DNA from 3 places in the Streptomyces sp. NPDC002888 genome. Region 2 is predicted to be linked to each of the others. Evidence: riboswitches for the same ligand, from Rfam matches in the RefSeq annotation. Region 2 holds a riboswitch; each other region holds the start of a gene.
What was found. Region 2 has a riboswitch for thiamine pyrophosphate ahead of thiC (phosphomethylpyrimidine synthase ThiC). Riboswitches for the same ligand answer to the same signal wherever they lie in the genome.
Positions count from the first base shown of each region.

Region 1: it holds a riboswitch for thiamine pyrophosphate, as region 2 does, so the genes downstream of both, ACFYWX_RS10775 (thiamine ABC transporter substrate binding subunit) here and thiC (phosphomethylpyrimidine synthase ThiC) in region 2, are expected to answer to the same signal.
Region 3: it holds a riboswitch for thiamine pyrophosphate, as region 2 does, so the genes downstream of both, thiO (glycine oxidase ThiO) here and thiC (phosphomethylpyrimidine synthase ThiC) in region 2, are expected to answer to the same signal.

Region 1 covers NZ_JBIAPU010000005.1:246,717-256,289, forward strand. The annotation lists gene tsf (translation elongation factor Ts) at 1-283, shown strand, start outside; gene pyrH (UMP kinase) at 455-1,213, shown strand; gene frr (ribosome recycling factor) at 1,347-1,904, shown strand; gene ACFYWX_RS10760 (phosphatidate cytidylyltransferase) at 1,904-3,073, shown strand; gene ACFYWX_RS10765 (SRPBCC family protein) at 3,216-3,665, shown strand; gene rlmN (23S rRNA (adenine(2503)-C(2))-methyltransferase RlmN) at 3,757-4,863, shown strand; TPP riboswitch at 4,902-5,007, shown strand; gene ACFYWX_RS10775 (thiamine ABC transporter substrate binding subunit) at 5,097-6,179, shown strand; gene ACFYWX_RS10780 (ABC transporter permease) at 6,218-7,819, shown strand; gene ACFYWX_RS10785 (ABC transporter ATP-binding protein) at 7,819-8,838, shown strand; gene ACFYWX_RS10790 (maleylpyruvate isomerase family mycothiol-dependent enzyme) at 8,864-9,573, shown strand, end outside.
Region 2 covers NZ_JBIAPU010000023.1:93,811-103,383, reverse strand. The annotation lists gene ACFYWX_RS32600 (YibE/F family protein) at 1-1,210, opposite strand, end outside; TPP riboswitch at 1,555-1,732, shown strand; gene thiC (phosphomethylpyrimidine synthase ThiC) at 1,725-3,527, shown strand; gene ACFYWX_RS32590 (hypothetical protein) at 3,858-4,727, opposite strand; gene ACFYWX_RS32585 (metallophosphoesterase) at 4,921-6,003, opposite strand; gene ACFYWX_RS32580 (LacI family DNA-binding transcriptional regulator) at 6,230-7,342, opposite strand; gene hisC (histidinol-phosphate transaminase) at 7,742-8,821, shown strand; gene ACFYWX_RS32570 (cytochrome ubiquinol oxidase subunit I) at 8,967-9,573, shown strand, end outside.
Region 3 covers NZ_JBIAPU010000007.1:352,201-361,773, reverse strand. The annotation lists gene ACFYWX_RS14875 (thiazole synthase) at 1-723, opposite strand, end outside; gene thiS (sulfur carrier protein ThiS) at 727-939, opposite strand; gene thiO (glycine oxidase ThiO) at 936-2,105, opposite strand; TPP riboswitch at 2,103-2,213, opposite strand; gene ACFYWX_RS14860 (hypothetical protein) at 2,265-2,615, shown strand; gene ACFYWX_RS14855 (NAD(P)/FAD-dependent oxidoreductase) at 2,659-3,900, shown strand; gene ACFYWX_RS14850 (Rv2175c family DNA-binding protein) at 3,987-4,352, shown strand; gene thiE (thiamine phosphate synthase) at 4,425-5,072, shown strand; gene metF (methylenetetrahydrofolate reductase [NAD(P)H]) at 5,181-6,104, shown strand; gene ACFYWX_RS14835 (hypothetical protein) at 6,161-7,114, shown strand; gene ACFYWX_RS14830 (phytoene desaturase family protein) at 7,154-8,644, opposite strand; gene ACFYWX_RS14825 (TetR/AcrR family transcriptional regulator) at 9,081-9,573, opposite strand, start outside.

The sequences.
Region 1 (9,573 bases), on a different contig from region 2:
CCAGCACATCGCCGCCTTCGCGCCGAAGTACCTCTCCAAGGAGGAGGTGCCGGCCGACGTCGTCGAGTCCGAGCGTCGCATCGCCGAGGAGACCACCCGCGCCGAGGGCAAGCCCGAGGCCGCGATCGCCAAGATCGTCGATGGTCGTCTCAACGGCTTCTTCAAGGACGCCACGCTGCTCGGTCAGCCGTACGCGCTCGACAACAAGAAGTCGGTCCAGAAGGTCCTGGACGAGGCCGGTGTCACCCTGAAGCGCTTCTCGCGCATCAAGGTCGGCATCTGAGTCCGTACCGCGATCGACGCGCGACCCCGATAGGGTCGTATGCAGTTGTCAGCGGGTGACGGACGACAGCAGATCTGACGAGGAGGCCATTGCCGAGCATGGGTTGCGAACGACACCCCACCGGCAATGGCCTTCTTCGTATGTGCGACAGGTGAAAGAGGCGGGATCCCCATGACCACCAAGGCCCAGAAGAGCGACGACGGCAAAGTACGCGGCCGGTACATGCTGAAGCTGTCCGGAGAGGCCTTCTCCGGTGGTGGGGGCCTGGGCGTGGACCCCGACGTGGTGCACAAGATCGCCCGCGAGATCGCGGCCGTCGTACGGGACGGCGCACAGGTCGCCGTCGTCATCGGCGGCGGCAACTTCTTCCGTGGCGCCGAACTCCAGCAGCGCGGCATGGACCGCGCCCGCTCGGACTACATGGGCATGCTCGGCACCGTGATGAACTGCCTCGCCCTCCAGGACTTCCTGGAGAAGGAGGGCATCGACAGCCGGGTCCAGACCGCCATCACCATGGGCCAGGTCGCCGAGCCGTACATCCCGCTGCGCGCCGTGCGCCACCTGGAGAAGGGCCGCGTGGTCATCTTCGGCGCCGGTATGGGCATGCCGTACTTCTCCACCGACACCACCGCCGCCCAGCGCGCCCTGGAGATCGACGCCGAGGCGCTGCTGATGGGCAAGAACGGCGTGGACGGGGTCTACGACTCCGACCCGAAGACCAACCCGGACGCCGTCAAGTTCGACTCCCTCGGCTACGGCGAGGTCATCACCCGCGAACTCAAGGTCGCCGACGCCACCGCCGTCACCCTGTGCCGCGACAACAAGCTCCCGATCCTCGTCTTCGAGCTTCTGGCGGAGGGCAATATCGCGCGCGCCGTCAGGGGTGAGAAGATCGGCACGCTTGTGGGTGACCAGGGCAGCCGGGACTGACCACGGACCCTGACCGGGGGTGGACAATGTCCTGCCGGTCGGGAACCGTGCAGAAAGAAGACGCGACGCAGCCGGCCGCCGCCACCGCCAAGGAACCGCAGCCGGGCCTACTCAAGACACGCAGGAGCAAGTGGTGATCGAAGAGACCCTCCTCGAGGCCGAGGAGAAGATGGAGAAGGCCGTCGTGGTCGCCAAGGAGGACTTCGCCGCGATCCGTACCGGCCGTGCGCACCCGGCGATGTTCAACAAGATCGTGGCCGACTACTACGGCGCGCCGACGCCGATCAACCAGCTGGCTTCGTTCTCCGTGCCGGAGCCGCGCATGGCGGTCGTGACCCCGTTCGACAAGAGCGCGCTGCGCAACATCGAGCAGGCGATCCGCGACTCCGACCTCGGCGTCAACCCGAGCAACGACGGCAACATCATCCGTGTGGTGTTCCCCGAGCTGACCGAGGAACGCCGCCGCGAGTACATCAAGGTCGCCAAGGGCAAGGGCGAGGACGCCAAGGTGTCGATCCGCTCCGTCCGCCGCAAGGCCAAGGACGCCATCGACAAGCTGATCAAGGACGGCGAGGTCGGCGAGGACGAGGGCCGTCGTGCGGAGAAGGAGCTCGACGACACCACGGCGAAGTACGTCGCCCAGGTGGACGAGCTCCTGAAGCACAAGGAGTCGGAGCTGCTCGAGGTCTGATGAACGACTCTTCCTGGGGCGCTCCGCCACAAGCCGGGTCACACACCGGGTACTGGGGACCGTCCGACCAGGGGCCTGTCCAGGGCGCTGCCCCGGCGGGTCCCGCATACGATGCGCCTGAGGCGCAGCAGACTCGCCCCATGCCCATCGTGCCCGACGTGCCCGCATACGGCGGAAACCAGGATGACGATCGGGGGGCCGCTCGGCTGAGCGGCCCCTTGTTCCGCAACGAGACGCCGCAGGCCCAGCCCTACGGGTCGTACGACACGCCGCAGGCACAACCCTACGGGGCGGTGCCGCAGAATCCGGAGCCCATGCCCGACGCCCCTCAGCCGGCGCCCGCACCGCAGAAGAAGAGTGCGGGCCGCGACCTGAGCGCGGCCATAGGGGTCGGGGTCGGCCTCGGTGCGGTGATCGTCGCGTCGCTGTTCATCGTCAAGGCCGTGTTCGTCGGCGTGGTCGCCGTCGCCGTCGTGGTGGGTCTGTGGGAGCTGACGAGTCGGCTCGCGGAGCGCAAGGGCATCAAGGCGCCCGTGGTGCCGCTCGCGATCGGTGGCGCGGCCATGGTCGTCTCCGGTTATGCGCGGGGAGCCGAGGGCGCGTGGGTCGCCATGGCGCTCACAGCGTTGGCGGTACTCGTATGGCGTATGACGGAGCCGCCCGAGGGCTACCTCAAGGACGTCACGGCGGGCGTCTTCGCCGCGTTCTACGTCCCGTTCCTCGCCACGTTCGTCGCGATGATGCTGACGGCCGACGACGGCCCGTGGCGCGTCCTGACGTTCCTGGTCCTCACGGTCGTCAGCGACACCGGCGCGTACGCCGTCGGCTGGCGCTTCGGCAAGCACAAGCTCGCGCCGCGCATCAGCCCCGGCAAGACCCGCGAGGGCCTGCTCGGCGCGGTCACCTTCGCCATGGTCGCCGGGGCACTGTGCGCGGAGTTCCTGATCGACGACGGCACGTGGTGGCAGGGCCTGCTCCTGGGCCTGGCCGTCGCGGTCAGCGCGACACTGGGCGACCTCGGCGAGTCGATGATCAAGCGGGACCTCGGCATCAAGGACATGGGCACCCTGCTGCCGGGGCACGGCGGCATCATGGACCGGCTGGACTCGCTGCTTCCGACGGCTCCCGTGGTCTGGCTGCTGCTTGTGATCTTCGTGGGGTCCGGGTGACCCGCAGCATGTATGCGGCTTGAGCGAGCCCCCGTCCTTCGGCAGGACGGGGGCTCGCTCTTTCGCAGGGGGACGGCCGAGTGGGACTATTCCGGTATAAGCCCCCAAAGGGAGCATGATCGCCTGGAAGGAGGCGGGCATCATGTCCGACTTCCGAGAAGTGGTCGACGTCGACCGCAGCCCCGAGGACGTCTGGGAGTACATCATCGACCCCGCCCACCTGCCGGAATGGCAGGAGAGCGCCGTCGCCGTGGAGCAGTTGGGTGAGGGCCCGATCCACGTCGGCTCCCGCCTGCGCATCACCCGGCACGTCGGTCGCCGCGACATGCCGTTCCTGATGGAGTTCACCGAGTGCGACCCGCCGCACGCCTGGGGTCTGCGCGCAGTGGAGGGCCCCGTCCGGCCGCGCGTCCACGGCGAGATCACCCCGCTCGACGACGGCCGCCGCTCCCGCGTGACGATGGAGATCGACCTCGAAGGGCGCGGCGTCGGCAAGATCCTCCTCCCCCTCGTCGTCCGCCCGCAGGTCCGCAAGGAACTCCCGCGCGACGAGCAACTGCTCAAGCAACGCCTGGAGCACACCACCGCGTAATTCACGTCACCGGCGCCGCGATGCCACTGCCGCGGATCCCGCCATGGGACGGCCCGGGTCACCCAAGTGGATCTGCGACACTGGTACAGCCATGCCTAAGCCCGGAGAACTCACATTCGTCGCCCCCCGCGGAGCCCAGAAGCCGCCGCGGCATCTAGCTGATCTCACGCCTGCCGAGCGCAAGGAGGCGGTGGCCGAGATCGGGGAGAAGCCGTTTCGTGCCAAGCAGCTCGCGCAGCACTACTTCGCGCGGTACGCGCACGACCCGGAGCAGTGGACCGACATCCCGGCGGCCGCGCGTCCCAAGCTGCAGGAGGCGCTGCTTCCCGAGCTGATGACGGTCGTGCGGCATCTGTCGACCGACCAGGGCACCACGCGCAAGACGCTGTGGCGGCTGTTCGACGGGACGCTGGTCGAGTCGGTGCTGATGCGGTACCCGGACCGGGTGACCATGTGCATCAGCTCGCAGGCGGGGTGCGGGATGAACTGCCCGTTCTGTGCGACCGGGCAGGCGGGTCTGGACCGGAATCTGTCCACCGCCGAGATCGTCCACCAGATCGTGGACGGGATGCGGGCGCTCAGGGACGGCGAGGTGCCCGGTGGGCCGGCCCGGCTGTCCAACATCGTCTTCATGGGCATGGGTGAGCCCCTCGCCAACTACAAGCGGGTCGTGCAGTCCATTCGCGCCCTCACCGACCCCGCGCCGGACGGGCTCGGGCTCTCGCAGCGGGGCATCACCGTCTCGACGGTCGGGCTGGTCCCTGCGATCCACCGGTTCGCCGACGAGGGCTTCAAGTGCCGCCTCGCCATCTCGCTGCACGCGCCCGACGACGAGCTGCGTGACACCCTCGTCCCCGTGAACACGCGGTGGAAGGTGCGCGAGGTCCTCGACGCCGGCTTCGACTACGTCGAGAAGTCCGGGCGCCGGCTGTCCATCGAGTACGCGCTGATCCGGGACATCAACGACCAGGCCTGGCGCGGTGACCGGCTCGGCCGACTGCTCAAGGGCAGGCCCGTGCACGTCAACCTGATCCCGCTGAACCCGACGCCGGGGTCCAAGTGGACGGCCTCGCGGCCGGAGGACGAGAAGGCGTTCGTCGAGGCGATCGCTGCCCATGGTGTGCCTGTCACGATCCGGGACACCCGTGGACAGGAGATCGACGGGGCATGTGGTCAGCTCGCGGCCACCGAGCGGTAGTCTGAGCCGGCACAACTTCATATCAGCCATACATCTGCATATTCCGACAGGGGAGCGCCACAGCGCTGAGAGTGCGGCACCGGCCGCAGACCCTCTGAACCTCGCCCAGGTCATTCTGGGTAGGAAGTTCGGTCTCCACTCAAGCTGTTGCGCCCTGCCCGGGCACCGGTGAAACGTTCCGCCGTTGCCCGGGCAGGGCCGCGTCTCTTCCTGGTCACCCCAGGAGGAATCCAGTGAGCATCACCAAGAAGGCCACGGCCCTGGCCGTCGGACTCGGCCTGGTCACGCTGTCCGCGTGCGGGTCGTCCGACGATCAGGGGTCCGGCGACTCCGGCTCCAAGACCGTCACCCTGGTCAGCCACAACTCGTGGGCCGTCTCCAAAAGCGTCCTCGCGGACTTCGAGAAGCAGTCCGGCTACAAGGTCAAGGTCCTTGAGGACGGCGACGCCGGCCAGGCCGTCAACAAGGCGATCCTGACCAAGGACAACCCGCAGGGCGACGTCTTCTTCGGCGTCGACAACACCCTGCTGTCCCGGGCCCTGGACAACGGGCTGTTCCAGTCGTACGAGGCCAAGGGGCTCGACCAGGTCGACGAGCAGTACCAGCTCGACAAGGACAAGCACCGGGTCACCCCGGTCGACTACGGCGACATCTGCGTCAACTACGACAAGAAGTACTTCGCGGACCACAAGCTGACCCCGCCGGCCTCCTTCGACGACCTGGCCAAGCCCGCGTACAAGAACCTCCTCGTCACCGAGAACGCCTCCACCTCCTCGCCCGGCCTCGGCTTCCTGCTCGCCACCGCCGCGAAGTACGGCGACGAAGGCTGGCAGGACTACTGGAAGAAGCTCAAGGCCAACGGCGTGAAGGTCGTCGACGGCTGGGAGCAGGCGTACAACGAGGAGTTCTCCGGGTCCGCCGGCGGCAAGAAGGCCAAGGCCGACCGGCCGCTCGTCGTCTCCTACGCCTCCTCGCCGCCCGCCGAGGTGATCTACGCCGACCCCAAGCCGACGACCGCGCCCACCGGCGTGGCGACCGGCACCTGCTTCCGCCAGACCGAGTTTGCGGGGCTGCTGAGCAACGCCAAGAACACCAAGGGCGGCAAGGCGCTCGTCGACTTCCTGGTGTCGAAGGAGTTCCAGGAGGACATGCCGCTGAACATGTTCGTCTACCCGGTCCTCGCCGGGGCGAAGGTGCCCGCCGAGTTCACCGAGTTCGGGCCCGCCGCCAAGGATCCCGAGACCATGGACCCGTCGAAGATCGCCGACAACCGTGACCAGTGGGTCAAGTCGTGGACCTCGCTCGTACTCAAGTAAAGGCCAACGCTCGCGGGAGCGCGGCGCGGCTCGGGCTCATGGCCCTGCCCGTCGTGTTCTTCGGGCTCTTCTTCGCCTACCCCGTCGCCGCGATCGTCGCCCGGGGGCTAGACACCGACGGCGGCTGGCAGTTCGGGCGGCTGGCGGACGTGCTGGGGCGGTCGGACATCCGGCACGTCCTGTGGTTCACCACCTGGCAGGCCGTCGCCTCCACCGCGCTCACCCTGCTGATCGCGCTGCCGGGCGCGTATGTCTTCGCCCGCTTCGACTTCCCCGGCAAGCAACTCCTGCGGGCGGTCGTCACCGTGCCCTTCGTGCTGCCGACGGTCGTCGTCGGTACGGCCTTCCTGGCGCTGGTCGGGCGCGGCGGGCTGCTCGACGAGCTGTGGGGCGTACGCCTCGACACCACCGTGTGGGCGATCCTGCTCGCGCACGTCTTCTTCAACTACGCGGTCGTCGTACGCACCGTCGGCGGACTGTGGGCACAGCTCGACCCGCGGCAGGAGGACGCGGCGCGGATGCTGGGCGCGTCGTCCGTGAAGGCCTGGCGAAGCGTCACCCTGCCGGCGCTCGCGCCCGCCGTGGCCGCCGCCGCGCTGATGGTCTTCCTGTTCACGTTCACCTCCTTCGGTGTGGTGCAGATCCTCGGTGGGCCCACCTTCTCCACGCTGGAGGTGGAGATCTACCGGCAGACCTCGGAGATCTTCGACCTGTCCACCGCCGCCGTCCTCACCCTCGTGCAGTTCGTGGCGGTGGGCGCGATCCTCGCCGTGCACGCCTGGACCGTACGGCGGCGGGAGACCGCGCTGCGGCTGGTGGACGCGTCGGTGACGGCGCGGCGGCCGCGTGGGGCGGGGCAGTGGGCGCTGCTGGCCGGCGTCCTGGCCACGATCCTCGTGCTGCTGGTGCTGCCGCTCGCCGTGCTCGTGCAGCGGTCGCTGGACGCGCCCGACTTCGGCTACTACCGGGCGTTGACGTCGGCGGACGGGGGAGTGTTCCTGGTTCCGCCGATCGACGCGATCGGCAACTCGCTGGAGTACGCCGTCGCCGCCACCGCCATCGCCGTGGTGATCGGCGGACTCGCCGCCGCCGCGCTGACCCGGCGGGACGCGGGCCGCTTCGTACGCGGCTTCGACGCGCTGCTGATGCTGCCCCTCGGCGTCTCCGCGGTGACCGTCGGCTTCGGTTTCCTGATCGCCCTCGACGAGCCCCCGCTGAATCTGCGTGCCTCCTGGATCCTGGTGCCGCTCGCGCAGGCACTCGTGGGCGTGCCGTTCGTCGTACGGACCATGCTGCCGGTGCTGCGGGCGGTGGACGTACGGCTGCGGGAGGCGGCGGCCGTGCTCGGGGCGTCGCCGTGGCGGGTGTGGCGGGAGGTCGACCTGCCGATGGTGCGGCGGGCGCTGCTCGTCGCGGCCGGGTTCGCCTTCGCGGTGTCGCTGGGGGAGTTCGGGGCGACGGTGTTCATCGCACGGCCCGACAATCCGACGCTGCCGGTCGCCGTGGCGCGGCTGCTGGGGCGGGCCGGCGACCTCAACTACGGGCAGGCGATGGCCCTGTCGACGATGCTGATGCTGGTGTGCGCGGTGGCGCTGCTGATCCTGGAGAGGCTGCGCACCGACCGGACCGGGGAGTTCTGATGCTGCTGAACCTTGAGGGCGCGACCGTGCGGTTCGGTGGGCGGGCCGTGCTCGACGCCGTCGATCTCGGGGTCGCCGAGCACGAGGTCGTCTGTGTGCTCGGGCCGAGCGGCAGCGGCAAGTCGACGCTGCTGCGGGCGGTGGCCGGGCTGCAACCCCTGGACGCCGGGCGGGTGCTGCTCGACGGGCGCGACCAGGCGGCGGTGCCCGCGCACCGGCGCGGGGTGGGCCTGATGTTCCAGGACCATCAGCTGTTCCCGCAGCGGGACGTGGGCGGCAACGTGGCGTTCGGGCTGCGGATGCGCAAGAGCCCCAAGCAGCAACAGGGCGAGCGTGTACGGGAGTTGCTGGACCTCGTCGGACTGCCGGGCGCGGCGGGCCGGGCCGTGGCGGCGCTCTCCGGCGGTGAGCAGCAGCGTGTCGCGCTGGCCCGGGCCCTCGCGCCCCGCCCGCGGCTGCTGATGCTGGACGAGCCGCTCGGGCAGCTCGACCGGTCGCTGCGGGAGCGGCTCGTCGTCGAACTGCGGGAGCTGTTCGGGCGGTTGGGCACCACCGTGCTCGCCGTCACCCACGACCAGGGCGAGGCCTTCGCGCTGGCGGACCGGGTCGTGGTGATGCGGGACGGGCGGATCGCCCAGTCCGGTACGCCTCTTGAGGTGTGGCAGCGGCCGGCCGACGCGTTCGTGGCCCGTTTCCTCGGCTTCGACAACGTGGTCCCGGCGACGGTCGCCGGGGAGGCCGCCGATACGCCGTGGGGCAAGGTGCCGGTCCCGGGCGACGCCCCGCAGGGGACGCGCACGCTGCTCGTACGGCCCGCCGGGGTCCGGCTGGTGCCCGTGGACGCGGGGCTGCGCTGCACGGTGACCGCCCGTACCTTCAAGGGCACCCATGTCACCGTGCGCCTCCAGCCGGAGGCGGCGCCGCCACTGGAGGCGGCGTGCGCGCTGCGGGCGGCGCCCGGGGTGGGGGACGAGGTCGGAGTGGAGTTCGACGCGGCCGAAATCGTCGTGCTGGACTGACCGGGGCACCCCTAGGGTGTTACGTATGACCCTTCTCACGCATGACCGCTACTGCGACGAAGTCGCCCACCAGGTGGGCCGGTTGAGGGCCGTGGTGACCTCCGGTGCCGATCTGTCCGCCACCGTGCCGACCTGCCCCGACTGGTCGCTGGAGCAGCTCGTACGGCACACGGGTGGCGCCCTGCGCTGGGTGGAGTTCATCGTGCGCACCCGGGCGCAGGAGGAGATCCCCGAGGAGAAGGTCCCGCTGCGCGAGGGACCGGAGGCCGTGGGTGATCCCGCCGCCCTGGACGCCTGGCTCGCGGAGACCGGCGAGATGCTCGTCGGTGCGCTGCGCGAGGCCGGGCCCGACACGCAGGTGTGGGGGTGGGCCGGGGCCCTCAACGCCGGGTTCTGGGCCCGCCGTATGACGCACGAGCTCGTCGTGCACGGCGTGGACGCCACGCTGGCCGCGAAGCTGCCGTACGAGGTCGCGCCGGACGTGGCCGCCGACGCGCTCGACGAGTGGCTGGAGCTCGTGGAGTTCGTGCAGCGGACCGGGGCCCACCCGACGGCGCAGGACCTGCCGAGGGACGGGCGCAGCATCCACCTCCACGCGACGGACACGCCGCCGGAGCTGAACGCCGAGTGGGTCGTCGAACTCGCCGAGGACGGGGTCACCTGGCGGCGTGGGCACGAGAAGGCGACGGTCGCGTTGCGCGGGCCGCTGGCCGACGTGCTGCTCGCCTTCTACCG
Region 2 (9,573 bases):
GCGCGGCGCCCGCGTAGGCGAGGACGAGCGTGTTGACGACGGACGCGATGTGGTCGCGGCCGATGCGGATACCGGCGCGGTACAGCGCCCGCCAGCCCATCGTCGGGTTGGCCTCGTGCAGCTCCCAGACCGCCGAGGTCTGGGTGACCGTCACGTCGTCGAGGACACCGAGCGAGCCGATGATCACGCCTGCCAGCAGGAGACCGCTCATGTCGATCTCGGGGTACAGGCCGTGGATCAGACCGGTGTTGTCGTCGGTGTTCCCGGTGAGCGCGGCCCAGTCGATGAACACCGAACCGAGGATGCCGATCAGCAGCAGCGAGATCAGAGTGCCCAGTACGGCCACAGAGGTACGGGCCGACAGGCCGTGGCACAGGTAGAGGGCGGCCAGCATGATGGCGCTCGACCCCACCACGGCCACGACCAGCGGGTTCGAACCCTGCAGGATCGCGGGCAGGATGAAGAAGTTCAGCAGCAGGAAGCTGATGGCCAGCGCGACCAGCGCCATGACACCGCGCAGCCGTCCCACGACGACGACGGCGAGGGCGAAGATTCCGGCGAGCACCGTCATCGGGAGGCGGCGGTTGACGTCGGTGACCGAGTACTGGAGGTCCTTCGGCGCCGAGGGTTCGTAGGCGACCACGACCTTCTCGCCCTCGTCCAGCTGCCGTGACTGGTCCGGCTGGACGATCTCCGTGAACGTACGGCCCTTGTCGTCGCCGGTGTCGACCCGGATTGTCGCCTTCTTGCAGGTGCCGTTCGCCTGCTGCTGTGCCGAGGACCCCTCGGCTGTGGAGGTGTCGCCGGTCGGGTTGTCCCCCGACGCGTTCACCGACTTGCAGCTCACGCTCTCGACCTTGGTGACCGTGGCCTGCTGGGTCTGCCGGTCGAAGCCGACCCCGGTGCGCTCGTGCGCCGGGGCTCCTCCGGGCCACAGCACCGCGAGTCCGATGACCACCGCCGCGCCGAACGGGATCAGGATCGCCGCGATGACCTTGCGGAGATGCCTGGAGACGGGGGCGGCCGGACCGTGGCTGTGACTGTGCGAGTGACCGTGACCGCTGCCGCCGGACCCGTGCCCGTGCCCGCCACCGGAGTCGTGGCCGTGCCCGCCACCGGAGTCGTGGCCGTCCCCACCACCGGCCCCCGGCCCGCGGCCGCCTTCTGGGCCGGGCCCCCAGCGGCCATCACCACCGCCGGGCTCGCGCACCTGTCGGCCGCCGACGCCGTGTCCCTGTGTGTCACCACCGCCGGGACCATGCCCCTGCCCGCCGACTCTGCGACCGTGCTCGGGCCCGCCGGCGAAGTCGTAGTCCTGGCCGACGTCATGGCCGGACCCGCGGGCCTGGCCGCCACCGAACGCGGCTCGCTGATCGTGCCCGTCGCCGAAACCAGGCGCGTCCCCACGCCCGTTGCCGTTTCCGCCGCCAGGTCGGCGGGGCGGCTCGTGCGGCGGGAACGGGTACTGCTCTCTCGTGGTCACCGACCGATCATCGCAAGAACGACCGAGGCCCACTGTTCACCGCGCCACAAAGGACGCTAGCGTGGAGGCACCTTTGCACACGCGGGAGCTCGGAGCACCGGGCTGAGAGGGCGCTGACCTCCGTCTTAGCGATGTTTCACGTGGAACACGTGATGTTTCCCATGAAACGCCGCCCGACGGAAACCGCTGCGTCGACCGCCGAACCTGTTACCGGGTAATGCCGGCGTAGGGAGTAGGTCTCATGACCAACAAGGACGCGCGCACGCCTGCCTCCACGCAGAACTCCGTCAGCGGGGAGACCGGGAAGTCCAACGGCTGGCACAAGGCGTACGTCGAGGGCTCACGCCCCGATCTGCGGGTGCCGGTGCGTCAGGTGCACCTCACCAACGGGCAGACGGTCACGCTGTACGACACGTCGGGCCCGTACACCGATTCGCTCGTCGACACCGATGTCCGCAGGGGCCTGACACCGCTGCGGGAGAACTGGATCACCTCCCGGGGTGACACCGAGGAGTATGCGGGCCGTCCCGTCCGTCCCGAGGACGACGGGATCAAGCACACGTCACCACGTGGCGGACTGCGCAACCTCGATGCGGTCTTCCCCGGACGGCCCCGGCAGCCACGCCGCAGCCGCGACGGCAGGGCGGTGACACAGCTCGCGTACGCGCGCCGGGGCGAGATCACACCCGAGATGGAGTACGTGGCCATCAGGGAGAACGTTTCTCCCGAGGTGGTGCGCGAGGAGATCGCGGCGGGTCGCGCGGTGCTGCCGGCCAACGTGAACCACCCGGAGATCGAGCCGATGATCATCGGCAAGCGGTTCCTGGTGAAGGTCAACGCCAACATCGGCAACTCCGCGGTGACGTCCTCCATCGAGGAGGAGGTCGAGAAGATGACCTGGGCGACCCGTTGGGGCGCCGACACGGTCATGGACCTGTCCACCGGCCGCAACATCCACACCACTCGCGAGTGGGTGCTGCGCAACTCCCCCGTCCCCATCGGCACGGTGCCGCTCTACCAGGCGTTGGAGAAGGTCGACGGCAAGGCCGAGGAACTGACCTGGGAGATCTACAAGGACACCGTCATCGAACAGGCCGAGCAGGGCGTGGACTACATGACGGTCCACGCGGGTGTCCGCCTGCCGTACGTCCCGCTCACCGCCAACCGCAAGACCGGGATCGTCTCGCGCGGCGGCTCGATCATGGCGGCCTGGTGCCTCGCGCACCACCAGGAGTCGTTCCTGTACGAGAACTTCGAGGAACTCTGCGAGATCCTCGCCGCCTACGACGTCACGTACTCGCTGGGCGATGGTCTGCGGCCCGGTTCGATCGCCGACGCCAATGACGAGGCGCAGTTCGCGGAGTTGCGCACGCTCGGGGAACTCAACACGATCGCCAAGCGTTTCAACGTACAGACCATGATCGAGGGCCCGGGACATGTCCCGATGCACAAGATCAAGGAGAACATCGACCTTCAGCAGGAGATCTGCGATGAAGCTCCGTTCTATACGCTCGGCCCGCTGACGACGGACGTCGCGCCGGCGTACGACCACATCACGTCCGGCATCGGTGCCGCGATGATCGCCTGGTGGGGCACGGCCATGCTCTGCTATGTCACGCCCAAGGAGCACTTGGGCCTGCCCAACCGTGACGACGTCAAGACCGGTGTCATCACCTACAAGATCGCCGCCCACGCAGCCGACCTCGCCAAGGGGCACCCCGGTGCGCAGGAGTGGGACGACGCGCTGTCCGACGCCCGCTTCGAGTTCCGGTGGGAGGACCAGTTCAACCTGGCCCTCGACCCGGACACGGCACGGGAGTTCCACGACGAGACACTGCCGGCCGAGCCCGCCAAGACGGCTCACTTCTGCTCGATGTGCGGGCCCAAGTTCTGCTCCATGAAGATCAGCCAAAGCATCACAGAGCGGTTCGGCGGTACGGCGGCTGCGGGGGCGACGGCTGAGGAGGCCGCTGAGGGGATGCTGCAGAAGTCGAAGGAGTTCGCGGCGCGCGGGAACCGGGTGTATCTGCCGCTCGCGGACTGAGCCCGACAAGTGAGTGGGCCCGCGCCGCCGAACGCCCGTCTGCAGGCCCATGCTGTAGCGGGCCGGACTGCCATCCACCATGCGAACGGGGCGCTTCCGGTCGCAGCCAGCAGGGCACCGGCGGCACAACCACCCATGAGGGAGGGTCGGGAGAGAGAAGCCATGGCCCGTCATGCTGCCGACGGCGACTCGTGGTGCCGTCCGGGATGTCCCCACGAACCCCCGGAGCGGACCCCGAGGCCGTTGTGGCGCACGGCCGACTGACTCGGGCTTGACCCGGCGTGACCCGGTGTGGCTTGCGCTCCCCTGGGCGGGGGCGCAAGCCGAGGGCTACTCCGGCTGGTGTTCCGGGCCCCCGAAGTCCGGGCTGGTGTAGTCCGGGCTCGAGAAGCTCGGTCGTGAGCCGCGGGCTCCGTCGTCGGCGGGGCTGGTGAAGCCGGGACGGCCGTATCCGAGGTGCGGGATGCGACCGGTCGGCGTCGGCGGGGCCGTGCGGTGCAGTGCGGCGGTGGTGCCGGGGTCGGCCAGGGCGTCCCGCAGGAACGGCAGGACGCCGCGCTCCAGGAGTGCCTCGCCCCAGGCATCCCTGGCCCGCGTCACCTCCTCGTTCAGCTCGCCGTCCGGACCCTCCGACGGCGAGGGGCGGTTGCGCAGCGCGGTGAGCAGCAGCCCGACGGTGGCGACGAGGATCGCGGCCGCGGTCATGGCGCCGAACACCCAACCGGCGGTGAGCAGGGTCTGGGCGAAGGCCGGCTCGGGGGCGAGCATCTTCAGGATGTAACCCACGAGCAGGAAGATCGCCGCGGCCGTTCCGGCGAGGACGGGGGCCAGGACCGCGACGACGGCGACGGCGCCCGCGCCGGCGGTCTCGGCGACCTGGCCCATGGTGGCGGCGAGCCCCGTCGTGCCCACGTCCGGCTCCGAGGAGCCGGAGTCGCGGGCCGACGACGGGGTGGACGGCGCCGGATGGCGCAGTTCCTCGCGGACCTTCACGTAGTGCTGGTACTCGGTCGCCGCGGCCGCCGTGATGAGTGCGGTGGCGTTGAGCGCCATGGTGCGCAGCTGTTCGGGGTTGAGCCGCTGTCCCACAGCGGCCAGTTCCGGGCGGTGTGGTGCGGAGCGCAGCGCCTCGTCGAGGATCCGCTCGTACTCCTGGCGGTCCTCGCTGTGCAGGTGCTGCGGAACGCTGTTCATGTGCATCCCCCGATGCTCCGTAGGGCTTGGGGCTCGCATGCCAACGAGCCGTCGGGCAGAAACGGAGGGGAGCCTGCTACGGATAAGGCGATGGTAGAGCGGTGACGGCACACGGTGACAGGGGGTTTGCGGAAATTGGCCCCTGGCCTGCGCCGTCGCCCGCCGTTCCGACGTCGGGGGACGCCTGCCCGGTGAACGTTCAGATATCCAGCGGAAGTTGCTGGACCAGCAGCTTTCCGGCCATGGTCACCCCGCCGTCCATCGCGATGGCCAGCCCGTCGGCGTAGACGTGCGGTCCTACGACCACGGGACCGCCCGAGTCCTCGCCCTCCTCGGAGCCGACCTCGCCGAGCAGGTACGGAATGGGGCTGTGGCCATGGACGATGCGGGTGCCGCCGTACATGTCGAGCAGGGAGCGTACGGCGTCGGCACCGCCCTCGTCGCGGAAGGAGAACCGCTTGGTGAACTTGCGGAAGAGGTCCCACACCTCGTCCGCGTCGTTGCGGGTGATCGTCTCGCGGATCGTGTCGTTGACCGCCTCGATCGAGTCGCCGTAGTCGAGATAGGCGGTCGTGTCGGAGTGCACGAGCAGGTGTCCGTCGACCTCCTCGACGGCGTCGAGGCGGGCCATCCACTGCAGGTGGTGGTCCTGGAGGCGGTCCATGTCGGACTTCTGGCCGCCGTTGAGCAGCCAGGCCGCCTGGAAGGTGGCGGTACCCGCGCCGGAGTTGACGGGGGTGTCGCCGAACCGCTTGGCGCCGAGCAGCAGCAGCTCGTGGTTGCCCATGAGGGCCTTGCAGTAGCCGCCGGCCGCGGCGGCCTCGGCGGACAGCCGCATCACTAGGTCGATGACGCCGATGCCGTCGGGACCGCGGTCGGTGAAGTCGCCGAGGAACCACAGCCGCGCGGTGCCCGCGCTCCACTCGCCCGCGGCGTCGATCAGCCCCTTCTCCTGCAGGGCGGCCACCAACTCGTCGATGTAGCCGTGCACGTCGCCGACGACGTAGAGGGGGCCCTGGCCGGTGGCGGCCTGCGGGGCCGCGGCCACGGCCGGGTCAACCGTCACCTGGAGCGTGTCACCCCGGTTGATGACCGGCAGATCGCGCTGTGTGGGGGTGTACCCCTCCGGGTGCTCCAACGGCTCCTCGACCGGGCGCATCGCGTCGCCCGGGTGGGTGCTGGGGGCGTACGGACCGGTCTCGTGGACGTATGCGGGCACCCGGAAGTCGCGCAACGTCGCCGTGCGCTCCACCTCGGGTCCCTGACCGGCCCCCTGAGTCATCAGACCCCTCCACCATCGCGCCGCATCTGCACCGCATCGGACTGCCTGGTCGCAGCGGCCCGCGGGTGTCGTGGGCCCATCATAGGAATGCGGATCGCGCTGTGTGATGACCCAGGGGTGGTGAATCGGGGCAGGGCTCCCGTTCCACGCGGCTTTCGCCCCGATTGGGCCGGGCTTCGTCCACCCCCGGGCACAGCCTGGCCACATCGCGGACCACACCCCCGCGCTACTCCTCCTCGGGCGCCCGCGGTGGGCTGACCGTCGTCCGCGGCGGACGACGCTGGGAGGAGGTGCGCACGATCAGCTCGGTCGGTATCACCTGCTCGACCGGTTGGTCCGACTCGACCCCCTCGATGGCGTCGATGAGGAGCTGGACCACCGCCGTGCCGATGCGGCGCGGCTTGAGGGAGAGCGTGGTGATGGGCGGCTCGGTGTTGGCGTACACGGTGGACTCGCTGCAGCAGACCAGCAGCAGGTCGTCCGGAACGCGCAGACCGTAGCGGCGGGCGGCGGCGAGCAGATCGGTGCCGTTGGGGTCGAACAGTCCGTAGACGGCGTCGGGGCGGTCGGGCCGGGCGAGCAGCCGGTCGGCGGCGACGGCGCCCGCGCACGGATCGTGCGCCGGGTAGGCCTCGTACACCGGATCCTGGCCCACACGCTCGCACCAGCGCAGGTACGCGGTGGTCGACAGGTGGGTGTACGTGTCCGTCGTCGTCCCCGTCAGCAGACCGATGCGGCGGGCGCCTGCGTCGGCCAGGTGGTCGAGGATGCCCAGGACGGCGGCCTCGTGGTCGTTGTCGACCCACGCCGTGACCGGGAGCGCGCCGGCCGGGCGGCCGTCGGAGACGACCGGTAAGCCCTGGCGGACCAGTTCGCTGACGACCGGGTCCTGGTCGGAGGGGTCGATGACGACCGTGCCGTCCAGGGCGACGTTCGACCACACGTCGTGGCGGGAGGTCGCCGGCAGGATGACGAGCGCGTAGCCGCGGGCGAGCGCGGCCGAGGTCGCGGCGCGGGCCATCTCGGCGAAGTACGCGAACTCGGTGAAGGTGAAAGGTTCATCCCCGTACGTCGTCACGGTAAGGCCGATGAGGCCCGACTTGCCGGTTCGGAGGGTTCTGGCCGCGGCCGACGGGCGATAGCCCAGCCGGTCGGCGACCTCGCGGACATGGCGTCGGGTGGCGTCCGGGAGCCGGCCCTTGCCGTTGAGGGCGTCGGAGACGGTCGTGATGGAGACTCCGGCGGCGGCGGCCACGTCCCTGATGCCCGCTCGGCCCGACCGGCTGCCTCGGCGTGAGGTTTCCGCGCGGCTCACCTGATGCTTCCCTGCTGCTGTCATGGCGAGCCGATAGTAGGGCTCATGCGGTGGGGTAGGGCGGACGCATATGCACGCGTTGACAGGCACGTTTCTGCATGGCCAAATGGCATCAACCGCCTTGGAAATGAAGCCAGTTGAACGTTTCAAGCCCAGTACGTGACGTGGTAGCACGCATGAGCCTGCCAACTCTCCGATGTTTCGAAGAGGTCTCAACTCACCTTGACGAGGGATGCGCGCCACGGAGTGAGCTACCGGCGCATAGATATATGTATGACGCGCCCCCTGATTGGTACGGCTTCGTTCGGCGATGCCCCTGATGCGGACGGGGCCGAGGGTGATTACCGCTCACCAGTACGCAGGGGCGCCCAATCCTCATAGGGTGAGGAGTATTGGAAGCCGGTGGTCATGAGGAGGACTGCGGTGAGCGAGACGAGCCCCAAGTTGCGCGCCGAGCTGGAGGGAATCCCCACCTACAAGCCGGGCAAGCCCGCCGCGGCCGGCGGCCCGGTTGCGTACAAGCTGTCCTCCAACGAGAACCCCTATCCGCCGCTGCCCGGTGTGATGGAGACCGTGACGGCGGCGGCCTGCAACTTCAACCGGTACCCCGACATGGCGTGCACGGGGCTGATGAACGAGCTGTCCGAGCGCTTCGCCGTCCCGCTCTCCCACCTGGCGACCGGCACCGGTTCGGTCGGTGTGGCCCAGCAGCTGGTCCAGGCCACCTCCGGACCCGGCGACGAGGTGATCTACGCCTGGCGCTCCTTCGAGGCGTACCCGATCATCACGCAGATCAGCGGCGCGACGTCGGTACGGGTGCCACTGACGCCGGGTGACGTGCACGACCTGGACGCGATGGCCGCGGCGATCACCGACCGGACCCGGCTGATCTTCGTCTGCAACCCGAACAACCCGACGGGCACGGTCGTGAAGCGGGCCGAGCTGGAGCGGTTCCTGGATCGGGTGCCCGGCGATGTCCTGGTCGTCCTCGACGAGGCGTACCGGGAGTTCATCCGCGACCCCGAGGTGCCCGACGGTGTCGAGCTGTACCGGGAGCGCCCCAATGTCTGCGTCCTGCGGACGTTCTCCAAGGCGTACGGCCTGGCCGGGCTGCGGGTGGGCTTCGCCATCGCCCACGAGCCGGTCGCGGCTGCGCTGCGCAAGACGGCGGTGCCGTTCGGTGTGAGCCAAATCGCACAGGACGCGGCGATTGCCTCCCTGCGAGCGGAGGACGAGCTGATCGGCCGGGTCGGCTCCCTGGTGTGTGAGCGCACGCGCGTGGTCGAGGCGCTGCGTGGCCAGGGCTGGACGGTCCCCGAGACCCAGGCCAACTTCGTGTGGCTGCGGCTGGGGGAGCGCACGGTCGACTTCGCGGCGGCGTGCGAGCAGGCAGGTGTTGTGATCAGGCCTTTCGCCGGTGAGGGTGTGCGGGTGACGGTCGGGGAGACCGAGGGGAACGACATCTTCCTGAAGGCGGCGGAAGGGTTCCGGAAGGAGCTGTAAGGCCCGCTGTAGAGCTCGCGAGGGGCTACCAGGTCCCCGTTTCACGTGAAACGGGGGCCCCCCTTTGGAGGGCCGGAAACACGTGCTGCATAATGGCTTGTGAATGTGAACGCATTCACAAGCGTGTGAAGTAAGGAGCGGCGACGTGGACCTGGCTTTGGCGCCGGAGACCCTGGCGCGCTGGCAGTTCGGCATCACGACCGTCTACCACTTCCTGTTCGTCCCCCTGACGATCTCGCTGGCCGCGCTCACAGCGGGCCTCCAGACCGCCTGGGTCCGGACACAGAAGGAGAAGTACCTCAGGGCGACGAAGTTCTGGGGCAAGCTCTTCCTGATCAACATCGCGATGGGTGTCGTCACCGGCATCGTGCAGGAGTTCCAGTTCGGCATGAACTGGTCCGACTACTCCCGCTTCGTCGGTGACATCTTCGGTGCCCCGCTCGCCTTCGAGGCCCTCATCGCCTTCTTCTTCGAGTCCACCTTCATCGGTCTGTGGATCTTCGGCTGGGACAAGCTCCCCCAGAAGATCCACCTGGCCTGCATCTGGATGGTCTCGCTCGGCACGATCCTGTCGGCCTACTTCATCCTCGCGGCCAACTCGTGGATGCAGCACCCGGTCGGCTACCGGATCAATGAGGAGAAGGGCAGGGCCGAGCTCACCGACTTCTGGGCCGTCCTCACCCAGAACACCGCGCTCAGCCAGGCGTTCCACACCCTCTCGGCCGCCTTCCTGACCGGTGGCGCCTTCATGG
Region 3 (9,573 bases), on a different contig from region 2:
GCGGGGAATCCGCCCCGCCAACCGGGCCAACCTCCCCGCCTCCACCCCGTGCTTCATCGCCGCCGCCATCAGTTCGGGCTCCTGCGCCCGCGTCACCGCCGACGCCAGCATCACCCCCGCACACCCCAGCTCCATCGCCAGCGCCGCATCCGACGCCGTACCGGCCCCCGCGTCCAGGATCACCGGCACACGCGCGTGCTCCACGATCAGCTGGAAGTTGTGCGGGTTGCGGATGCCGAGCCCGGAGCCGATCGGCGAGCCGAGCGGCATGATCGCCGCACAGCCCACGTCCTCCAGCTTCCGCGCCAGCACCGGGTCGTCGTTCGTGTACGGCAGCACCGTGAACCCGTCGTCGACCAACGTCTCCGCCGCGTCCAGCAACTCGATCGGATCCGGCAGCAGCGTCCGCTCGTCGGCGATGACCTCCAGCTTCACGAGATCGGTGCCCAGCGCCTCCCGCGCCAACCGCGCCGTCAGCACGGCCTCACCCGCGGTGAAGCACCCCGCCGTGTTCGGCAGCACCCGGATCCCGAGCTTCTCCAGCACCGACAGCACCGAACCGTGCACCGACGGGTTCACCCGCCGCATCGCGACCGTCGTCAGCTCGGTCCCGGACGCGACCAGCGACCGCTCCAGCACCTCCAGGCTGGGCGCGCCCCCCGTACCCATGATCAGCCGGGACGTGAAGGACGTGCCACCGAGGACAAAGGGATCGTCGGCCATGGTTCAGCCTCCTTGGACTGCGGTGAGGACTTCGACGCGGTCTCCCTCGGAGAGGGGTGTGGCGGACCACTGCGCGCGCGGGACGACGGTTTCGTTGAGCGCCGCGGCCACCCCGGAGGGCGCGGCGGTGAGGGACTTCACCAGCGTGTCGAGGGCCGTACCCGGTGCGACCTCGCGACGCTCGCCGTTGACCGAGATGGTGACCGGGATGTTCATACGGGCTGCTCCGTGAGTGCGGCGGTGCCGAAGCGGCGGGCGGTGAAGGGGCGGGCCTCGTCGGGGAGTTCACCGGTGGCCAGGGCATGCGCCAGGGCGTCGCCGGTGACCGGCGTGAGCAGCACGCCGTTGCGGTAGTGCCCGGTGGCCAGCAGCAGCCCCGCCAGCTCGGTCGGACCGAGCAGCGGCGCGTTGTCGGGCGAGCCGGGACGCAACCCCGCGCGGGTCTCCGTCAGCGGCAGCTCGGTGATGCCCGGCACCAGCTCGTGGGCGTCGCGCAGCAGCTCGTACACCCCGCCCGCGGTCACCGTCGTGTCCCAGCCGAGCTCCTCGCTGGTCGCGCCGACGACCAGCTCGCCGTTCTCACGCGGCACCAGGTAGACCTGGCTGCCGCGGACCACCGCGCGCACGGTCCGGCTCAGGAACGGCGCGTACCGCTTCGGCACGGTCAGCCGCAGCACCTGCCCCTTCACGGGCCGTACGGGCGGCAGGACGTCGTCCGGGACGCCCGCGAGCCGTCCGCTGAGGCTGCCGGCCGCGAGCACCACCTGCCCCGCGCCCAGCGCGACGCCGTCGCGCGTGACGACACCGGCCGCCCGCTCCCGTAGGACGGTGAGCCGGTCGACCCAGGTGCGGTGGAAGACCACGCCCGCCCGCTCGCACGCGGACACCAGCGCCCCGGCGAGCCGCCGCGGGTCGATCTGGTGGTCGCCGTCCACCCGCAGCCCGCCGCGCACCCCCGGCGCGAGCATCGGCTCCAGGCGCCGGCAGTCCCGCCCGGACAGCCACTCCGACTCCAGCCCCGACTGCCGTTGCAGGGCGTGCAGTTCGCGCAGGTGGGCGCGGTCGTCGGCGTCCAGCGCGACGGCGAGGGTGCCGTTGCGGCGGTAGCCGAGTTCGTGCCCGGTGAGTTCCGTGAGCTCGGCCGCGAAGTCGGGGTAGCGGCGGGCCGACTCCAGGTTCAGGCCGAGCAGGGTCTGCTCGCCGTAGTGCAGTTCCGTGACCGCGGCGAGCATCCCGGCCGCCACCTGCGCGGCCCCACCGCCAGGCTCGGGGTCCACCACGGCCGTGGCGAACCCCCGCTGAGCGGCCCGCCACGCGGTGACCAGACCGATGATTCCGCCCCCGACGACCAGGACGTCTGAGGTGTCGGACGTACGCGACATGGGCGTCCAGCCCCTCCCTTCGCCGGCATGACCCGGATCAGGTTCGTACGGTCGGAGGCCGCCAGCCTCCCTCTCAGCCCGGTGCGCCGGGCTCCCGCGTGTGCTTTACGGTGGCCACCCTAGCCCTCGGAGCAGCGCACTTGTAGGGAGCCTCACGCCATGTCCCGCTCACTGGACGGCCTCGTCCTCGCCCCCGTCGCCGACCAGGCCCCAGGTCAGGTGGGCACGAGCACCCGGTTCACGTACCACGAGAAGGACGGGGAGATCTGGGCCGAGTACGCGGGCGGCGACGTGGTGCGCGGGCATCTGGTGGGTACGCGTGAGGGCGACCGGCTGGACTTCCGGTACGTGCAGCTGAAGCACGACGGGACGACGTCGTCGGGGCACTGCGAGTCGACCGTCGTGGAACTGCCCGACGGCCGGGTGCGCCTGGAGGAGACCTGGGCGTGGGAGTCGCAGCCCGGCCGGGGCACGAGTGTGGTGGAACAGGTCACGGAACTCGACCGCTGACCGACAGCTGACTGACGGATGGTCAGTTGTCTATGGTGATCAGGTGAGCGAGCAGACACAGGAGCGGGGCACGTCGGGGGAACGGCGCGTGGTCGTCGTCGGCGCGGGCATGGCCGGGGTGCAGGCCGCGGTCGCCCTGCGGGAGCAGGGCTTCACCGGCACGGTGACGCTGATCGGCGCGGAGCCCCACCAGCCGTACGACCGGCCGCCGCTGTCCAAGGCCGTCCTGCTCGGCAAGTCCGAGGGCTCCGCCTTCGACATCGACTTCGAGGGGCTCGGCATCGAGCTCCACCTGGGGCGTGAGGTGCTCGGCGTACGCCCGGGCGACCACGAACTGGACACCGCCACCGGGCCGGTGCCCTACGACGTACTGGTCCTCGCGAGCGGTGCCGAACCGATCCGGCTGCCGGGCGCGGAGGGCGTGCCCGGCGTGCACCTGCTGCGCACCCTCGACGACGCCGAGCGACTGCGGCCCGTCCTCGCGCGGCAGCGCGACATCGTGGTCGTCGGCGCCGGCTGGATCGGGGCGGAGTTCGCCACCGCCGCGCGCGAGGCCGGCTGCGCGGTGACCGTCGTCGAGGCCGCGGACCGGCCGCTCGCGGGCGCGCTGCCCGCGGAGGTCGCCGCCCCGATGGCCGCCTGGTACGGCGACAGCGGCACGGTGCTGCGGACGCACGCGCGCGTGGCGCACGTCGAGCCCGGCGCGGTGGTGCTCGACGACGGCACCAGGCTGGCCGCGGGCGCCGTCGTCGTCGGCATCGGCGCCCGGCCCGCCACGGCCTGGCTGGCCGGCTCCGGCATCGAGACCGGCGCACACGGCGAGGTCGTGGCCGACGAGCGGCTGCGCGCCTCCGCGGCGGACGTGTACGCGGTCGGCGACTGCGCCTCCTTCCCCTCGGCGCGCTACGGACAGCGACTGCTGGTCCACCACTGGGACAACGCCCTCCAGGGTCCGCGCACGGTCGCCGCGAACATCATCGGCGGCCCCTCCGGCGAGCCCCCGGTGGTCTACGACCCGGTCCCGTACTTCTGGTCCGAGCAGTTCGGCCGCTTCGTCCAGTACGCCGGTCACCACCCGGCCGCCGACACCACCCTGTGGCGCGGCGACCCCTCCGGCCCGGCCTGGACGGTCTGCTGGCTCCGGGAGAACCGCCTGGTCGCCCTTTTGGCGGTGGGCCGCCCGAGGGACCTGGCCCAGGGGAGGCGGCTGATCGAGTCGGGCACCCCGATGAACCCGGAGCTCCTGACGGACCCGGCACGCCCGCTGAAGGCCGCGACGGCGTGACGAGGAGGCTCGTCCCGCACCCGGTATCCCCCCGGAGGGACGTGCCCGGCTACCCACTGTCAGTCCGGGATGGCAGTCTTGATGACGTGACCGAGATTGACGCAAAGATCGATGCTCTCGTCCCCGCCTGGCTCACCCTGCCCGACATCGCCGAAAGGTTCGACGTCGAGGTGACGCGCGTGCGGCAGCTGGTCAAGGACGGCCAGTTCATCGCCGTACGCCGTGGCGAGAACCGCGCACTGCACGTCCCCGCCGCCTTCATCGACGGGGACAAGGTCGTCAAGGGCCTGTCCGGCACCTTGACGCTCCTGCGGGACGACGGCTTCACGGACGAAGAGATGCTGGAGTGGCTCTTCACCCCCGACCCGACCCTGCCCGGCACCCCCGCGCAGGCTTTGAGCGAGAATCGCGGTACGGAGGTGAAGCGCCGCGCCCAGGCGCTCGCCGTCTGACCCGCTGATTCGAACAACCACCCGGCGTACGGGCCCGCGGGCCCGTACGCCACACCACGGGGGGACACACGCATGCCCGACACCGCCCGCGCCCGGCTCGCCGACGCCCGTCTCTACCTGTGCACGGACGCCCGCACGCGCCAGGGCGACCTGCCGCAGTTCCTGGACGCGGTCCTGGCCGGCGGTGTCGACATCGTGCAGCTGCGCGACAAGGGCATGGAGGCCGCCGAGGAGCTGGAGCACCTCGAGGTCTTCGCCGACGCCTGCGCCCGGCACGGCAGGCTGCTCGCGGTCAACGACCGCGCGGACGTCGCCCACGCCGCCGCCTCGGACGTCCTGCACCTGGGCCAGGGAGACCTCCCGGTGCCCGCCGCCCGCGCCGTCCTCGGCGACGACGTACTCATAGGCCGCTCCACGCACACCGAGTCGGAGGCCGCCGCGGCCGCCGTCCAGGAGGGCGTGGACTACTTCTGCACCGGCCCGTGCTGGCCGACCCCCACCAAGCCCGGTCGCCCCGCCCCCGGCCTCGACCTGGTCCGCCACACGGCCGCCCTGGGGACCGACCGCCCCTGGTTCGCCATCGGCGGCATCGACCTGAGCAACCTCGACGAGGTGCTGGAGGCGGGCGCCCGGCGTGTGGTCGTCGTCCGCGCGCTCACGGAGGCGGACGACCCGGGGGCGGCGGCGAGCGAGTTCGCCAAGCGGCTCCGGCAGGCCTGACCGCCCGGATCCCGGCCGTTTGTCCGATGGGTGGACAACAAACCGGCAAAGCGGGCAAATTTCCAGCATCCGGTTGGGGGACCGTCGCCCCCTGACTAACCTGCGGGTATGGCCCTCGGAACCGCATCCACCAGGACGGACCACGCGCGCACCGTTCGTGACATGCTCGCGACCGGCAAAACGACGTTCTCGTTCGAGTTCTACGCCCCGAAGACCCCGAAGGGCGAGCGGAACCTGTGGAACGCGCTGCGCCGTGTCGAGGCCGTGGCACCCGACTTCGTCTCCGTGACCTACGGCGCGGGCGGCTCCACCCGCGCGGGCACGGTCAAGGCGACCGAAGCCATCGCCTCGGACACCACCCTCACGCCGATCGCCCACCTCACGGCGGTCGACCACTCGGTCGCCGACCTGCGCAACATCATCGGCCAGTACGCCGACGCGGGGATCCGCAACATGCTGGCCCTGCGCGGTGACCCGCCGGGCGACCCGATGGGCGAGTGGGTGCCCCACCCGCAGGGCCTGGCGTACGCCGCCGAGCTCGTCGAACTCATCAAGGCGTCCGGCGACTTCTGCGTGGGCGTGGCGGCCTTCCCCGCGATGCACCCGCGCTCCAGCGAGTGGGACAGCGATGTCCGCCACTTCGTCGACAAGTGCCGCGCGGGCGCGGACTACGCCATCACTCAGATGTTCTTCCAGCCCGAGGACTACCTGCGACTGCGGGACCGCGTCGCGGCGGCCGGCTGCGACACCCCGATCATCCCCGAGGTCATGCCGATCGCCAGCGTGAAGACGTTGCAGCGTGTGCCGTCGCTCACCAACGCCGCCTTCCCGTCGGCGCTGAAAGAGCGGATCCTCACAGCAAAAGACGATCCGTCCGCTGTACGCTCCATTGGCATCGAATACGCCACGGAGTTCTGCGCTCGGCTGTTGGCCGAGGGAGTGCCCGGACTGCACTTCATCACGCTCAACAACTCCACGGCGACGCTGGAAATTCACGAAAACCTGGGCCTGCACCACCCGCCGCAGGCCTAGACCGGTCGCACCGACATACGACACACTGCGTAGCGGCCACTCTGAGAGGGGCGTACATGGGCTGGACGGTCCTCTACATCGCGTTCGGCATCGTCGCACTGTGGCTGCTCGGCGAGGTCCTGCTGCAGTACAAGGCACGGCTTCGCTGGCGGCTGCTCGCCTTCGTCGGCTTCGTCGGCGTCGTGCTCGGTGTGTTGATCCCGTCTGTCATCGTCATCGGGCTGGGCGCGGCCGCCTTCGCGGTCGGCCAGACCTACGTCACGCTGTCCTTCCGCCGCGGCTTCGCGGCCGGATGGGCCGTCAGCCGTCCCGGCGCCGAGGGCACCAAGCGCCGCCGCGGCAAGGGGGAGCGCCAGGAACCGACCCTCGAGGTCTCCGGCCTGGAGGCGGCCGAATCCGGCTACGGCGACGGTGCCTACAGCCCCGACAGCGCCTCGTACGGCCAGGACAAGGCCTCCTACGACGACTACGACCGTGACGACGTGTTCACGCCCGCCCGCACCGCCACGCCCACGGCCGCCGAGAGCACCGCCGTCTACGAGCCGCAGCCGATGCCGGACGACACCGGTTCGTACGGCATATACGCCGACTCCGCCGGCCACGGCGCGGACTCGTCGTTCGCGACCGCGGGCCAGCCCCAGGACCAGTACGCGACGGCCGACCAGGCCTACTCGTACGACGGCTACTCCGGCTACGGCCAGCAGTACGGCTACGACTCGACCGGCCAGCAGCAGTACGCCGCCTACTCCGACCCGTACATCGGCGGTCAGTCCTACGGCGGCTCGTACGACACCGGCTACGGCCAGCAGCAGTACGGCCAGCAGGGCTACGGGCAGGACCAGTACGCCACCGGCAACTACGGCGAGACCCCGCCCGGCGGTGTCTGGGTCCCGCAGCAGCGCAACACCGACGACCCGCTGGGCGGCGAGCTCCCGCCCGAGCAGCAGTACCCGTACCAGGGCGACGGGCAGCAGCAGGGGAACGGGTTCGGCGAGCAGTATCGGTTCTGAAGACCTCGGCGGTGAGGGCCGCCCGGCTCTACCGGGGCCTCACTGAGAGCCCCGGAAGTCCGGTCCCTCCACGATCAGCCCGGCCGCCAGCGCGCCCGACATGCCCGCATGGGGGAGGCCCCCGCCGGGGTGCGACCAGCCGCCGACGGTGAACAGGCCTGGCATACGGGTGGCGTTCGACGGGTGCAGCAGGCGGCCGTCCGCCCCGGCCAGCGCCGGCGCCGGGACCGCGCCCCCCTCCGCTCCGGTCGCGCCCGCGATGTCGGCCGGGGTGCGGACCTCGTGCCAGAGGAGGCGGGCGCGGAGGTCGGGTATCGCGCGCTCGGCGGTGGTGATCATGCGCTCGGCCTGATCGTCGTGGCCCTGCCCCGACTGTCCGGAGGGCACGGGAGCGGTGAGGGTGATCGCCTCGTGGTCGGGGTCCGGGGTCGACTCCGCGTCCTCGGGCCGCAGGACCGTCACCGTCGGATGCGCGGGCAGCCCCGGGTTCACACCGAACAGGCTCTCCAACTCGCCCTCCCGGTCCGCCGCGTGCACCACCGTCCGGTGAACCGCCCCCTCTTGGCGCCCGCCGCGCAGCGCCAGCAGGACCGTCAGACGACTCGGCAGGCCACGCTGCGGTGGGACCTCGCCGTCACCCGGGGCGGCTGTCTGCGTCCTCAGCGCGCCGGGGGCCACACCGGCGACCACGAAGTCCGCCTCCGCCACCGTCCCGTCGGCGAGCTCCACGCCCGCCGCCCGGCCGTCCTTCTCCAGGACCCCCGTCACCTCGGCGCCGAACACGAACTCCACCCTGCGGGCCACACACCGCTCGTACACCGCGCGCGCCAGCTCCCGGAGACCCCCGCGGACGTACCAGACACCGAAGGCGTGCTCCATGTACGGCAGCACGGCGGCGCTCGCCGGAGCGACGCGGGGGTCCAGGCCGCAGGCGAGCGCGTGGCTCTCCAGCAGGGCCGTGAGCCGGGGGTCGCGCAGCTCCCAGGAGCCGATCTCGGCGAGGGTGCCGGCGCGGCGGGTGCGCAGCAGCTTCTTGTGCGGGACCGACGGGTAGGGCTCGCGCTCGGCCAGGACCGACCAGTTCGGCCACAGGGGCTCCTCCAGGAGCGGCCTGCGGGTGCGGTCCCAGGTCTCGCGGGCCCGGACCAGGAAGTCGCCCCAGCGCTGCCCGGCGCCGGCCCCGAGCGCCTCGTCCAGGGCGGAGACGGCACCCGCGCGGGAGGCGTTCGGCAGGGACACGCGTGTGCCGTCCGCGAAGACATGGTGCGACGACGGGTCGACCTGGACCAGCTCGACGCACGCCTCCAGCGGTTCCTTGCCCGTCTTGACGAAGAGGTCGCGGTAGACCGCGGGCAGCGGCAGCAGTCCGGGGCCGGTGTCGAAGGAGAAGCCGTCCCGCTCGAAGCGGCGCACCGCTCCGCCGTACGTCTCCGTACGCTCGTACACCGCAACCCGGTGGCCCGCGACGGCCAGCCGGGCGGCGGCCGCCAGCGCGCCCATCCCGGCGCCGATCACCGCAATCCGTGCCATGCCTGCGACTTTATCGGTCGCTACTGACAGTCCGGCCCGGGCGGGGGAGTAGCGGCGCGGACGCGACGGTGACCATGCGGCGACGGAGCGTCCTGGGCCTGCGTGCGCAGGTCTGAGTACTCGTACTCAGGCACGGAGATGAGTACGCGCGCGGATGGGGTCCGACCTGCGTGAACGAGAGAGTGGAGACACGGAAAGGGGCACGGCTCCGGCACCGCCGACACGGGGCGGCGGAACGGTGCCGGCCCTCGACCGCTCCTTCCGCCGACACGGTCGGCGGGAGCGAGGCACGGGGGGAACCCCGGGGGAACGACCGAACGGGGGAAATCGGGGGAACAGGGGAAACGGGGGAGCACGCGGAAGCGCCGGTTCGACGGTGGCCCACGGGGGATGTGGCCACAGCGGACCGGCGCTTTCGCATGTGTGTGCGTCGGCTTCAGCGCCTGCCGCTCACCCGCCCCTGCAGGAGTCGCGACAGCGCCGAGTGGACATCGTCGAGGGAGCGCTCCGGCTGGAACGCCTGCCAGTCCAGGGCGGCCACCAGGACCATGCCGACCAGCGCGGCCGCGGTCAGCTGGACGTCGATCTCGTCGCTGAACTCGCCGCCCTCGATGCCTTCGCGCAGGACGCCCTCGACGACCGCCACCGCCTCCTGCCTGACCACCATGAGCGTGGACTGCCAGGCCCGGTTGGTGCGCCACAGCTCGGCCACGTACAGCTGAGTGAAGGCCGGGTAGCGGTCGATGAAGACGAGCCCCGCGCGGATCATCGCGTCCAGGGCGTCCACCTTGGTGCCGCCCTCGCGTGCCGTCCGCTCGGCCGCCTCCCTCAGGGAGGCGGTGAGGAGGCCCACTCCGTGCCGCAGCAGCTCCTCGAAGAGCACTGACTTGCTGGCGAAGTTGTAGTAGACGGTGCCCTTCGCGACGCCG